2 regions of the Anthropogastromicrobium aceti genome follow, and region 1 is predicted to be linked to the other one. Evidence: a T-box and tRNA genes for the amino acid it is inferred to sense, from the RefSeq annotation. Region 1 holds a T-box; the other holds one or more tRNA genes.
What was found. The T-box of region 1 lies ahead of proS (proline--tRNA ligase). A T-box ahead of a tRNA ligase gene usually reads a tRNA of that ligase, here a tRNA-Pro.
Positions count from the first base shown of each region.

Region 2: it encodes a tRNA-Pro, which carries the amino acid that the T-box ahead of proS (proline--tRNA ligase) is inferred to sense. The anticodon was not compared.

Region 1 covers NZ_JAJEQN010000002.1:7,530-15,182, reverse strand. Annotated here, with positions in the region: gene LKD48_RS00785 (RluA family pseudouridine synthase) at 1-460, shown strand, start outside; gene LKD48_RS00780 (aspartate kinase) at 505-1,824, shown strand; T-box leader at 1,883-2,090, shown strand; gene proS (proline--tRNA ligase) at 2,153-3,589, shown strand; gene LKD48_RS00770 (glutamine synthetase family protein) at 3,903-5,237, shown strand; gene LKD48_RS00765 (ANTAR domain-containing response regulator) at 5,304-5,858, shown strand; gene LKD48_RS00760 (LL-diaminopimelate aminotransferase) at 5,885-7,096, shown strand; gene aroA (3-phosphoshikimate 1-carboxyvinyltransferase) at 7,308-7,653, shown strand, end outside.
Region 2 covers NZ_JAJEQN010000023.1:2,241-9,893, reverse strand. Annotated here, with positions in the region: gene rpoC (DNA-directed RNA polymerase subunit beta') at 1-1,702, opposite strand, end outside; gene rpoB (DNA-directed RNA polymerase subunit beta) at 1,725-5,624, opposite strand; tRNA gene LKD48_RS09600 (tRNA-Pro) at 5,887-5,960, shown strand; gene rplL (50S ribosomal protein L7/L12) at 6,167-6,535, opposite strand; gene rplJ (50S ribosomal protein L10) at 6,660-7,148, opposite strand; ribosomal protein L10 leader region at 7,179-7,311, opposite strand; gene rplA (50S ribosomal protein L1) at 7,366-7,653, opposite strand, start outside.

The sequences.
Region 1 (7,653 bases):
AAAATATGAAGCTGTCGTAAGTGGAATAGTACCAGCATGTGAGGGCAGGCTGGAGGATTATTTAACGGCAGACAAGCGAACAGGTACAACATCAGTATCAAGTAAGGCAGATCCATTGGCAAAAAAAGCCGTTTTAACATGGAAAGAGATTGCAAGAGAAGAAGTAAAATCAGGTGAGATATTATTGCCATATGCAAGCAGTCCCTCACCAGAGGGTGGGTGGCATTTTTTGTCTATTGTGCTTGAGACGGGGCGTCATCACCAGATTCGTGCACAGCTTTCTCATGCGGGGATGCCTATAGCAGCAGATGTGCGTTATGGCGGTGCAAAGGTGTATGGACCACGCGGTGCAATCGCTTTATGTGCAGCACAATTGTCATTTCGGCATCCGATAACAGGAAAATACTTGACATTTTCCTGGAATGATGATACCAATATAACAGCAGTTAATGGAAGGTGATCAGACATAACTGCGGTCAGACTAATTGTTGAGGAGATACGATTATGAAGAAGGTTGTAAAGTTTGGCGGAAGCTCTCTGGCCAGCGCAGAACAGTTCACAAAGGTAAAAGACATCATTTGCAGCGACATCGACAGACGTTATGTGGTTCCATCTGCACCGGGAAAGCGTTTTTCTGGTGACACTAAAGTAACTGATATGCTCTATACATGTTATGCAGCTGCAGAGCAGGACGAAGATTTTTCTGATAAGCTTGCTAAAATTCAGGCAAGATACAATGAAATCATTAACGGTCTTGGACTAACCCTTTCACTTGACACGCAGTTTGAGGAGATTGCGTCAAAGTTTGCAGCAAAAGCTGGAAAGGAATACGCAGCCTCCCGTGGTGAATACTTAAATGGTATTATTATGGCAAACTATCTTGGATATGAGTTTGTAGATGCAGCAGAGGTTATTCGTTTTAATCATGATGGTTCCTTTAATGCAGCTGTCACAAACAAGATTATGTCTAAGCGTCTTGAGAAAGTAGAGCGTGCCGTAATTCCAGGATTTTTTGGTGCAGAGGAGGATGGCACCATTAGAACATTCTCAAGAGGCGGTTCTGATATAACTGGTTCTATCGTTGCAAGAGCCGTAAATGCTAATCTGTATGAGAACTGGACAGATGTTTCAGGCTGTATGGTAGCAGATCCGCGTATCATTAGAAATCCGGAGCCAATTACAACAATCACTTATAAGGAGCTTCGTGAGCTTTCTTACATGGGAGCTTCCGTTCTTCATGAGGATGCAATATTCCCAGTACGTCAAGCAGGTATTCCGATCAATATCAAAAATACAAATTCACCGGAAGACAGAGGAACTATGATTGTAGAAAAGACCTGCCATGTGCCGAAGTATACAATTACTGGTATTGCAGGAAAGAAGGACTTTGTGGCAATCAATATCGAGAAAGATATGATGAATGCAGAGATCGGCTTTGGAAGAAAGGTACTGGAAGCTTTTGAAAAATATGGTATTTCCTTCGAGCATATGCCAAGTGGTGTTGATACCATGACTGTTATTGTACATCAGAGCGAGTTTGAGGAGAAAGAGCAGAAGGTATTGACAGAAATCAAGCATCTGGTTCACCCGGATGTGCTTGACCTTGAACCGGATATCGCTCTTATTGCAATTGTAGGACGTGGTATGAGAGAGGCAAGAGGAACAGCAGGACGCATCTTCTCAGCGTTAGCTCATGCAAAGGTAAATGTAAAGATGATTGATCAGGGTTCTAGCGAGATCAACATCATCGTTGGTGTAAAAAATTCCGAGTTTGAGACAGCAATCAAAGCAATTTATGATATTTTTGTAGTTTCTCAGCTCTAAATTGGTTGACAAATCAAATTTTGTTTTGTAAGATAGAACCATTCAGATTATAAATCTGCATGGTGCAATGAAGAAGAATAGTACTTTCAGGCGGTTTCACAGAGAGTATGCGGTTGGTGAGAGCATACAAATGCGCGGGAACGAACCTACTTTGGAGCATTCCAGGAAACTGGACGCAGCCAAGCGTTACAGGCATAAAAAAGAGAAAACCGCATGGTTTTAATAAGGGTGGTACCGCCGAAGCAAAGAATGATTTGGTCCCTTGTCAGTAAAAATTGCTGACAGGGGACTTTCCTATTATCCACCCGAATCAAAAATGGAGGTTAACATGGCAAAGGAAAAGAAATTAGTAGAAGCAATCACTTCAATGAATGAAGATTTTGCACAGTGGTATACAGACGTTGTAAAGAAAGCTGAGCTGTGTGATTATACAAGCGTAAAGGGATTTATGGCAATCAAGCCATATGGTTATGCAATCTGGGAGAATATCCAGCATGAACTTGACAGACGTTTTAAGGCAACTGGTGTACAGAACGTGGCAATGCCAATGTTTATTCCAGAGAGTCTTCTTGACAAGGAAAAGGATCATGTAGAAGGCTTTGCACCAGAGGTAGCCTGGGTTACTCATGGTGGACTGACCGAGCTGCCAGAGCGTATGTGTGTACGTCCGACTTCTGAGACATTATTCTGTGATTTTTATTCCAGAGACATTCATTCTTATCGTGATCTGCCGCGCGTATATAATCAGTGGTGTTCAGTTGTTCGTTGGGAGAAGGAGACTCGTCCATTTTTAAGAACAAGAGAGTTCTTATGGCAGGAGGGTCATACTGCTCATGCAACTGCAGAGGAGGCTGAGGAAAGAACAATCCAGATGTTAAATGTTTACGCTGATTTCTGTGAGGAAATACTGGCTATTCCTGTTCTTAAGGGTGTTAAGACTGATAAGGAGAAGTTTGCAGGTGCTGTATCTACTTATACCATCGAGGCTCTTATGCATGATGGAAAGGCTTTACAGTCTGGAACGAGCCACAACTTTGGAGACGGCTTTGCAAAGGCATTTGATGTAACCTTTGCAGATAAGGATAATAAGATTAAGCATGTTTACCAGACTTCATGGGGTATGACAACACGTATCATCGGTGCGTTAATCATGGTTCACGGAGATGACAGCGGTCTTGTTCTTCCACCAAGAATTGCTCCGACTCAGGTAACAGTTATTCCGATTGCAGCTCATAAGGAAGGTGTTATGGATAAGGCATATGCACTTAAGGAAGAGTTAGCAAAGAACTTCAGAACAACTATCGATGATTCTGATAAGGGACCAGGCTTTAAATTTGCAGAGGCAGAGATGCGTGGTATTCCGGTTCGTATCGAGGTAGGTCCGAAGGATATCGAGGCAGGACAGGCAGTAATTGTTCGCCGTGACACAAGAGAAAAGATCACCGTAAGCTTTGAGGAACTGTCAGCGAAGGTAGGTGAGATTCTTGAGACTATGCAAAAGGAAATGCTTGAGAGAGCAAGAGCACATAGAGATGCTCACACCTATACAGCAACAAATTATGAAGAGTTTAAGGATATTCTTGCAAATAAGCCAGGTTTTGTAAAGGCTATGTGGTGCGGTGACCGCGCATGTGAGGATAAGGTAAAGGAAGAGCTGTCAGCAACAAGCCGCTGCATGCCGTTTGAGCAGGAAGAGCTTTCTGACGTATGTGTATGCTGCGGAAAGAAAGCAAAGAAAATGGTTGTATGGGGCAAAGCATATTAATTTGCAACTATTCAGAGCCATGCAAAATTGCTTTCTGTGAATGCTTGCATTCAGACAGAATAGCAATTTTATATGGCGAGGTAACCACATGAGCAAAATAGAAGCATCGAAGATGCGATTTTGCGAATGGGGTTCTGAGTAGTTACTTTAATTGTGAAAAAAAATATAGAAGATACAGTAAAGATGTGTTACTATAGTATCATGCCAACGGGGGCAACAAGTTTGCCCCCACTGTCAAAATAGTAGGTTAGTAAACTAAAACATGAGTTAGCCGCCAGATAGCAGAGTAATCAGTTGGAAAGGAAACATCAGTATGTCGAAATATTCAAAGGAAGATATTTTACGCATGGTAGATGAGGAGGACGTTGGATTTATACGTCTGCAGTTTACAGATGTGTTTGGAACCGTAAAGAATATTGCAGTTACAGCAGGACAGCTAGAGCAGGCACTTAATAATGAATGTTCATTTGATGGCTCTGGCATTGACGGATTTGTGCGAATCGAAGAGGATGACATGTACTTGTATCCAGATTTGGATTCGTTTGAGATCTTTCCATGGAGACCTCAGACAGGCAAGGTTGCCCGTCTGATTTGTGATATCCATAAGTGTGATGGAACGCCATTTGAGGGGGATAGCCGTTATATATTAAAGCGGGTTATACGTGAGGCAGCCAAGATGGGAATTTATCCTTATATTGCCCCAGAATGTGAATTTTGTCTGTTTCCATATGATACAGACGGAGAGGTGATGCTGCAGACGCAGGGACATGGATCTTATTTTGATGTTGCACCGCTTGATACAGGTGAGAATGTCAGAAGAGATATTATTCTTGCACTTGAGGATATGGGAATTGATGTCAGAAGTTCCTATCATGAGCATTCACCTTATCAGCATGAGATTGATTTGCAGCCAGTGAATGCGCTTGCAGCAGCCGATAATATAGTGACATTTCGCATGACATGCAAAACTATTGCCAGCCGTCATGGACTGCATGCAACATTTATGCCAAAGCCGATGAATGACTCAGATGGCTGCGGTATGCATCTTAAGATGACGCTTATGGATTTAGAAGGCAATAACATTTTGTCCGATCCAGCTGATTCATATGGACTTAGTGAGCTTGGCTATCATTTTATGGCAGGTATCATGGCACATGTAAGAGGATTGACAGCAGTAACAAATCCGCTTGTAAATTCCTATAAGCGCATTGTTCCGGGAAATGAAGCACCGGCCTATATTGTATGGTCATCAGGCAATCGCTCACCATTAATCAGCGTTCCAAGAACATCTGCAAAGGATATGCATATTGAGCTTAGAAACCCTGACCCTTGTGTAAATTCCTATCTGGCATTTGCTGGTATCATTGCAGCAGGTCTTGAAGGAATTAAAAAGGGCTTAATGCCACAGGCAGCAACAGAATTAAATATTTATCGCCTCAGTGAAGAAGAGTGTGAGAAGCTGAATTTAAAGCGTCTGCCAAAGAGTTTATCAGAGGCAGTGGAGGAAATGGAAAATGATCCTCTTGTTATGAAGACGCTTGGCGAGTATATTTCCGGCAAATATGTTCGTGCAAAAAGGCGTGAGGTAAGTCAGTATCAGGCTTATGTAACTGATTGGGAAACCCGGCAGTATCTAAACAAGTATTAAGTGTAAATATTTTGATGTAACAGATACTGCAGCACGAAAATGTTATGTGTAAAAGGGGGAATCTCAGTGACAAATGTGATAGTGGCATTTCCCAAGCCGGAGGATGCAAAAAGTATCCGAAATATTTTAGTGAAAAATGGATTCCCCGTTGTTGCTGTCTGTACCTCGGGTGCTCAGACACTTCAATATGCCGATGATCTGCATAATGGAGTAGTTGTGTGCGGATACCGATTGACCGACATGATCTATAGTCAGCTTAGGGAGGATTTGTCGGAACAATTTGATATGCTGCTTCTTGCTTCAAGGCGGTTTACAAGTGAGGTAGATGATAAAAGGATTAGATGCGTAGCTATGCCGCTTAAGGTGCATGAGCTGCTTGCAAGTGTTGATGCGGCTGTAGAAGAAAGTGAGCTGCGAAAGAAAAAAGCACGTCAGCAGCCAAAACAGCGAAATGTGTTTGATAAGCAGCAGATTATGCTTGCAAAGGATCTTTTGATGAAGCAAAAGGGCATGACAGAGGAAGAAGCACATCGTTATCTGCAAAAAAGCAGTATGGCAAACGGGGTAAATATGATAGAGACAGCCCAGATGGTACTTTCCATATTGGGGAAAAATGTATAAGCCGTAACGGCGGAAAGAGGAGAAGAATGGCAAGAGTAAATGAAAATTATCTGAAGCTTCCGGGAAGCTATCTGTTTTCAAAAATTGGAAAGAAAGTAGCTGCTTACAGTGCAGCAAATCCAGATAAGAAGATTATCCGTTTAGGAATTGGTGATGTAACACAGCCAATTGCACCATCTATTATCGAAGCTACACATAAGGCAGTAGAGGAGATGGGTCATGCAGAGACTTTTCACGGCTATGCACCAGATCTTGGATATGAGTTTCTTCGCAGCGCCATTGCAAAGGAATATAAGGACAGAGGCTGCCATGTAGACATCGACGAAGTATTTGTTTCTGACGGTGCGAAGTGTGATTGCGGAAATATTCAGGAAATCTTTGCGGCAGACAGTGTTATTGCTGTATGTGACCCTGTTTACCCTGTATATGTTGACAGTAATGTTATGGCAGGACGCACTGGCGTTTACGATCCAAAGACCGAGACATGGAGCAATGTTATTTACATGCCGTGTACACAGGAAAACAATTTCACGCCGGCACTGCCAGAAAAGACACCAGATCTGATTTATCTTTGCTATCCGAATAACCCAACAGGAAGTGTTATCACAAAGGATGAGCTTCAGAAGTGGGTTGACTATGCAAATGAGAAGGGTTCAGTTATCATCTACGACGCAGCCTATGAAGCTTACATTTCAGAAGAAAATATTCCACATTCCATCTATGAGTGTGAAGGTGCAAGAACATGTGCAATTGAGCTTAGAAGCTTTTCTAAGAATGCCGGATTTACAGGAATGCGTCTTGGCTTTACTGTAATCCCGAAGGAATTGATGTGTGATGGTGTTGCACTTAATCCATTGTGGGCAAGACGTCATGGAACTAAGTACAACGGTGCTCCGTATATCATTCAGCGTGCAGGAGAGGCAGTTTACACTCCTCAGGGACAGGCTGAGCTTAAGGCACAGATTGATTATTACATGAATAACGCAAAAATGATCTTAACAGGTTTAAAGAGCGCAGGCTACAGCGTATCAGGAGGCGTAAATGCACCATACATTTGGTTAAAGACACCAGACGGCATGACAAGCTGGCAGTTCTTTGATTACCTGCTTGAGACTGTCAATATCGTAGGTACACCAGGATCAGGCTTTGGACCAAGCGGAGAGGGATACTTCCGTCTGACTGCATTTGGAAGTGCCGAGAATACTAAAGAGGCAATTGAGAGAATTGTAAAGATGTGATTTAACAGTTCACACGTCATGGCAGATTCATGAAATCCCATGCTTGCATGAGGATTTTGTGAATCAACATGACGAGGTGGACGCCCGTTCATGAACAAAACAAAGCTGCGCGCGTACTTTGTTCGCGCTTTGCAGCGGCGCACAGAATGTGCGGTTTTGTGAATGGCGTCCGTGGACTGTTAAAAATTAGAAAGAGGAAGGGCTGCTTTGTATGGAAGAATATCGTGTAAAAAAAGTAAACGAAATCAAACAGACAAGCATTACAGTTCATGTGCCCGGATCAAAAAGTATTACAAACAGGGCGCTGCTTTTAGCAGCGCTCGCAAAAGGAGAGAGTGCGCTTTCGGGCGTGCTCTTTTCTGATGATTCGAGACATTTTTTGGACTGTGTGCAAAAGCTTGGAATAGAAACAAAGGTAGAAGAGGATAACTGTAATGTTACTGTAAATGGTCATGGAGGACAGGTACCGGCAAAAGATGCCGCTATATATGTCGGAAGCGCCGGAACAGCAGCGCGCTTTTTAGCAGCATTTCTGGGGCTGTCAGAGGGAACTCACT
Region 2 (7,653 bases), on a different contig from region 1:
CAAGTGTAGTATCAAGTGTATCCTGAAGAACAGTGCCATCTGCCATTGTCTTTCTTACACGAATCTTGATTCTGCTGTGGAATGTAATGCAGCCATTCTCATATGCAAGCAGTGCCTCATCCATACTCTTAAAGCACATGCCCTCGCCCTTTGCACCTGGTCTTTCCTGAGTCAGGTAATAAATACCAAGGACCATATCCTGAGAAGGAACTGCTACAGGACCTCCATCAGACGGCTTTAACAGGTTGTTCGGGGACAGCAGCATGAAACGGCACTCTGCCTGTGCCTCTAAGGACAGCGGCAGATGGACAGCCATCTGGTCTCCATCGAAGTCGGCGTTGAATGCGGTACAAACAAGCGGATGAAGCTTAATTGCCTTACCTTCAACAAGGATTGGCTCGAATGCCTGAATACCAAGTCTGTGAAGTGTAGGTGCACGGTTTAACATAACAGGATGCTCTTTAATTACGTTCTCAAGCACATCCCAAACCTTTGTCTCAAGACGCTCTACCATCTTCTTTGCACTCTTGATATTGTGAGCAGAACCGTTCTCAACAAGCTCCTTCATAACGAAAGGCTTGAACAGCTCGATTGCCATCTCCTTCGGAAGACCACACTGATAAATCTTTAACTCTGGTCCTACGACGATAACGGAACGACCAGAATAGTCAACACGCTTACCTAACAGGTTCTGACGGAAACGTCCCTGCTTACCCTTTAACATATCAGAAAGAGACTTTAAGTTACGATTTCCAGGTCCTGTTACGGCACGTCCACGACGACCGTTATCGATCAGGGCATCAACTGCCTCCTGAAGCATACGCTTCTCGTTGCGCACGATGATGTCCGGAGCGCCTAACTCAAGCAGTCTTTCCAGACGGTTATTTCTATTAATAATACGACGATACAGATCATTCAAATCAGATGTTGCAAATCTTCCTCCATCCAGCTGAACCATAGGACGAAGATCCGGCGGCATAACCGGGATAGCATCAAGAATCATCCACTCAGGACGATTTCCAGAATTACGGAATGCCTCAACAACCTCTAATCTCTTGATGATACGAGCACGCTTCTGGCCTGATGCATCCTTAAGCTCTGCGCGAAGTTCCTCAGAATCCTTCTCAAGGTCAATTGCCTTTAACAGCTCCTGAATTGCCTCGGCACCCATTCCTACACGGAACTTGCCATAGCCGTACTGCTCGATTGCATCGCGGTACTCTCTCTCTGAGAGTACCTGCTTATAATTCAGATCAGACTCACCCCTGTCAAGAACGACATAGGATGCAAAATATAAAATCTTATCAAGATTTCTTGGTGAAATATCAAGGATCAGGCCCATACGGCTCGGAATACCCTTGAAATACCAGATATGGGAAACCGGAGCTGCCAGCTCGATATGTCCCATACGCTCACGGCGGACACTGGACTTTGTAACCTCAACACCACAACGATCACAAATCATATCCTTGTAACGAATCTTCTTATACTTTCCGCAGTGACACTCCCAGTCCTTCTGCGGTCCGAAAATACGCTCACAGAATAAGCCATCCGGTTCCGGCTTCAGCGTTCTGTAGTTAATTGTTTCAGCCTTTGTGACAGCGCCTCTTGACCACTCTCTGATCTTCTCAGGGGAAGCAAGACCAATCTTAATGGACTCAAAAGCAATTGACTGTCCTCCATCGGTTTTATTTTCCGGCATAAATGGTTCTCCCTTCTGGCTCTTAGTTATCTGAGTCTCCTAAATCATCAAAATCATCTGTATCAAATCCATCAGACCCAAATGACCCGTCCATATCATCTTTATCAAAATCATCTGCATTGGAAGCATCCATATCAACGTCTGCAATCTCTCCATCCTTTACTTCCTGAATGGTAGAACCGTTTCTCTGGAACTCTTCCTCAGAATAATGGCGCTTTCCACCGTCTTCCATAATACTTCTGAAGTCAGTATTGCCATACTCTGTGCTTTCCTTAATTTCTACTTCATTATTATCTGCATCCAGTACGCGTACATCAAGTGCCAGTGCCTGTAATTCCTTAAGAAGTACCTTAAAGGACTCCGGTACACCTGGCTCTGGAATATTCTCGCCCTTGATAATTGCCTCATATGTCTTTACACGTCCTACAACATCATCAGACTTAACAGTCAGAATCTCCTGCAGTGTATAAGCGGCACCATACGCCTCGAGAGCCCAAACCTCCATCTCTCCGAAACGCTGTCCACCAAACTGTGCCTTACCACCAAGAGGCTGCTGGGTAACAAGTGAGTAAGGACCTGTTGAACGTGCATGGATCTTATCATCTACCAGATGATGCAGCTTTAAGTAGTGCATGTGTCCAATTGTTACCGGGCTATCGAAATACTCACCGGTACGGCCGTCACGCAGTCTTACCTTACCATCACGGCGAATCGGAACACCCTTCCACAGCTCTCTGTGCTCCAGATGAGTGCCAAGGTAATCCATAACATCTTCACGCAGGGAATCCTTATATTTCTCGTAGAATTCATCCCACTCCATGTTAACATAATCATTTGCCAGATCAAGAGTATCAAGGATATCACTCTCGCTTGCGCCATCAAATACTGGTGTAGAAATATTAAATCCAAGTGCTTTTGAAGCAAGGCTCAAATGAGTCTCCAGCACCTGTCCGATGTTCATACGAGAAGGTACGCCCAACGGGTTTAATACGATATCCAGAGGACGTCCATTTGGAAGGAACGGCATATCTTCTACAGGAAGAACTCTGGAGACAACACCTTTGTTTCCGTGACGACCTGCCATCTTATCGCCGACAGAGATCTTTCTCTTCTGTGCGATATAGATGCGTACTACCTGATTTACACCAGGAGCCAGCTCATCACTATTCTGACGGTTAAATACCTTTGTATCAACAACAATACCATATGCACCGTGTGGAAGCTTCAATGATGTATCACGAACTTCTCTTGCCTTCTCACCGAAGATTGCACGAAGCAGTCTTTCCTCAGAAGTCAGCTCTGTCTCACCCTTTGGTGTTACCTTACCTACCAGAATATCTCCGGCACGTACTTCCGCACCAATACGAATGATACCACGGTCATCAAGATCCTTGAGAGCCTCATCGCCGACACCAGGAACATCTCTTGTGATCTCTTCCGGTCCGAGCTTTGTATCACGAGACTCTGCTGCATATTCTTCAATATGAATGGAGGTATATACATCCTCCTGAACAAGACGCTCACTTAAAAGGACAGCATCCTCGTAGTTATAACCTTCCCAGGTCATAAATCCGATTAACGGGTTCTTTCCAAGTGCAATCTCACCATTCTTTGTGGACGGACCATCTGCAAGAACCTGTCCAGCCTCAACACGCTCATCCTTGAAAACGATTGGTCTCTGGTTGTAGCAGTTGCTCTGGTTGCTTCTTGAGAATTTTGTCAGACGATACTCATCTCTTGTACCATCATCACACTTAACGATAATTAACTTAGAGGAGGAACGCTCAACAACACCTGCGTGCTTTGCTACTACGCAAACACCTGAATCGTATGCTGCCTTATCTTCCATACCGGTACCAACTACCGGAGCCTCTGTTAACATTAACGGAACTGCCTGACGCTGCATGTTGGAACCCATAAGTGCACGGTTCGCATCATCGTTCTGCAGGAATGGAATCATGGAAGTTGCGACAGAGAATACCATTCGTGGAGAAACGTCCATCAAGTCGATATTTTTCTGCTCAAACTCAGAAGTCTCCTCACGGAAACGACCTGAAACCATCTTATTCATGAAATGGCCTTCTGAATCTAATGGCTCATTTGCCTGTGCTACTACGAAATCATCCTCTTCATCAGCTGTGAAGTAGCGAACCTCGTCAGTTACACGCGGATTTTGGGCATCACTCTTATCAACGATACGATACGGTGCCTCGATAAATCCATATTTATTTACTCTTGCATATGTTGCAAGTGAGTTAATCAAACCGATATTAGGACCTTCAGGAGTCTCAATTGGGCACATACGTCCATAATGAGTATAGTGAACATCTCGAACCTCGAATCCGGCACGGTCTCTTGACAGACCACCAGGTCCTAACGCAGACAGACGTCTCTTATGAGTTAACTCTGCAAGCGGGTTATTCTGATCCATGAACTGAGACAGCTGGGAACTTCCGAAGAACTCCTTAACAGCAGCAGTAACAGGCTTAATGTTAATTAAGCTCTGTGGTGTCAGATCAGACGGATCGTTTGTAGACATACGCTCTCTTACAACACGCTCCATACGGGACATACCAATACGATACTGGTTCTGAAGCAGCTCACCTACAGCACGGATACGACGATTTCCTAAGTGGTCGATATCATCATCCTGTCCTATGCCATACTCTAAGTTTAAGCAGTAGTTAATAGAACCTAAGATATCTTCCTTCATGATGTGCTTCGGAATCAGCTCTGCATTATTTGCACGAAGCTCTGCCATCAGCTCATCACCCTCAAGACCCTTCTCTAAGATCTGAGTCAGTACTGGATAATAAACAAGCTCATTGATTCCAGCAGCTTCAAGCTCTTCCTCTGTCAGGTTAAGATACTCAGAAGCATCTACCATGAGGTTAGACAGAACCTTTACACGGCGTCCTTCTACATCAACATATACGTACGGAACACCTGAGTTCTGAATCTTTGTTGCGATTGCGCGATTACAGGTCGTACCTGCCTCAGCGATAATCTCGCCTGTAGAAACATCTACTACATCATCTGCTAAAGTATGTCCATTCAGACGATTGCGGAAATGAAGCTTCTTATTGTATTTATAACGGCCTACACGTGCCAGATCATATCTTCTTACATCAAAGAACATACCCTGCAGCAAGCTGGAAGCACTGTCGGTAGAAAGCGGCTCGCCTGGACGAATCTTCTTATATAATTCAAGAAGACCGCTCTTGTAATCATTGCTGACATCCTTCTCAAGTGTTGCAAGAAGCTTTGGCTCCTCGCCAAAAATCTCTAAAATCTGCTCATTGCTGCCCCATCCTAATGCACGGATCAGAACAGTTACCGGTATCTTACGTGTACGATCGACTCTTACATAGAAAATATCATTTGAGTCTGTCTCATACTCAAGCCATGCTCCACGATTCGGGATGACCTGAGAAGAGTACAGCTCTTTTCCGGTCTTATCATGGTCGATAGTAAAATAAATACCAGGTGAACGTACCAGCTGGCTAACGATAACACGCTCTGCTCCATTGATTACAAAGGAGCCTGTATCCGTCATCAACGGAAGATCACCAATATAAATCTCATGTTCTTTAATGGTATCAGTTTCCTTATTATGAAGTCTGACCTCAACCTTAAGTGGTGCGGAATATGTTGCATCACGTTCCTTGCATTCCTCGATTGTGTGCTTAATTTCATCCGGGCACAGACGGAATTTGCCAAAACGCAACTCCAGATTGCCGCTGAAATCTACGATAGGGGAGATATCATCAAATACCTCTTTAAGTCCATCGCCAAGGAACCACTGGTAAGAATCCTTCTGGATCGCAATCAGATTCGGAATTTCAAGAACTTCGTTGGACTTGGAATAACTCATACGGAAGGTTCTGCCGGATTTGACTGGTCGAATTCTGTTTTTTTCCATGTTTGCTCACCCCTGATAAATATATTTTGTGCCTCTATCCGATCCATATCTGCGCGGCATGCTGCCTCAAAGTATATTGGCAGACACCATTGTCTTCTATACGGAAAGCATAGAAAGCGATTTTGTCCATGATAGTGCACATATCACTATAGCATAGCATAGGCAGACTGTCAACTATTTTTTTGCCGTTTTCTTGATTTTTTTAACTTTTTTCTTTACAAACTTCTGCTTATTTGATATAATTGTTTTTACTTGTGAGCGTCGGGGCGTAGCGCAGTTTGGTAGCGCGCATGAATGGGGTTCATGAGGCCGCAAGTTCAAGTCTTGTCGCCCCGATTTTATTTAATTTTATCTGACCTTATCTTTTATCAGACCGGAAAAACCGGTCTTTTTTTATTGCACTTTACATGTGCAGCTGTCTTTCTAAAGTCAATTGCCTGCTCTTTTGAAACAAATATCTATCAAATATCAGTCAGATAAACAAAAAAAGGTTCTGAAACCCTTGTTTTTCAAGGATTCCAGAACCTAATGTTAAGCACAAATTACTTTAAGGTAACCTTTGCTCCAACTTCCTCTAACTTCTTCTTCAGCTCTTCAGCGTCAGCCTTAGCTGCTGCTTCCTTAACTACCTTCGGAGCTGCCTCAACTAATTCCTTAGCTTCCTTCAGACCCAGACCGGTTACTTCACGAACAACCTTGATAACCTTGATCTTAGAAGCTGCTGGAACCTCAGTCAGCTCTACGTCGAACTCAGTCTTCTCTTCCTCAGCTGCTGCGCCAGCGCCTGCTGCTGCTACAACAACACCTGCTGCTGCAGATACGCCAAACTCTTCCTCACATGCCTTTACAAGGTCATTTAACTCTAAAACGCTCATACCCTTAATAGCTTCGATAATCTCTGCTGCTGTCATGATAATTTTCCTCCTAATATAAGAATTATTAACTATGCCTTACGGCTTTTACGAATGATGATCCATTTTGAATCATCTCATGCAGCTGTTTTACGCAGCTGCCAAATTCCAATCATAAACCAGATTATGCTTCCTGCTTCTCTGCGATCTGCTTGATAACACGAGCAAAATTGGTGATCGGAGACTGGATGCTTCCCAGGAACTTTGCAAGAAGTTCTTCTCTGGACGGGATTGTGGACAGAACCTCAACACCCTTAGCATCGTAGAAGGCTCCTTCTACAACACCACCCTTAACCTCAAGCTTATCGTTTGTCTTAGCAAACTTGCAGATAATGCTTGCCGGTGTGGTTGCCTCGCTCTTGCTGATTGCAATTGCGGATGGACCCTCTAACAGATCCTTTAAGCTCTCGAACTCAGTGCCCTCGATTGCACGCTTAACCAGTGTGTTCTTATATACCTTATAAGTAACACCAGCTTCTCTCAGACTCTTACGCAGTACGGTATCCTGCTCAACGGTAAGACCACGATGGTCAACCAGAACTACACCCTTTGCGCCGTCTAAGGATGCTTTGATTTCCTCAACAATCGGCTGCTTCAGCTCAACTTTAGCCATGATATGTGCCCTCCTTCTTGAAAATTTTAAGAAAAGGCCGAAAAATGCCTCTCTGCAAAGACAGAGAGGCAAAGATAATCTTTAATATAGATCTCTCCTCGGCAGGCGTTTTCTCCTTATGCCTTGCGGCACCTGCTGTCTTCGGCAAATATATGAAAGCCTTGCGGCCTCAAACATTGCAATAATATCATACTGACAATCACTTGTCAAGTACTTTTTACTGACCAAATTTAACGGTATTTAACTTAACGCCAGGTCCCATGGTAGAAGCCATGGTAACACTCTTTAAGAAGGTACCCTTCAGAGTGCTCGGTCTAGCCTTGATTACTGCGCCCATCAGCGCCTGGAAGTTGTCTGCTAACTGCTCCTCGGTGAAGGAAACCTTACCAACCGGAACATGAATAATGTTGCTCTTATCCAGTCTGTACTCAATCTTACCAGCTTTAATTTCCTTAATAGCCTTTGCAACGTCCATAGTTACGGTACCAGCCTTCGGGTTTGGCAT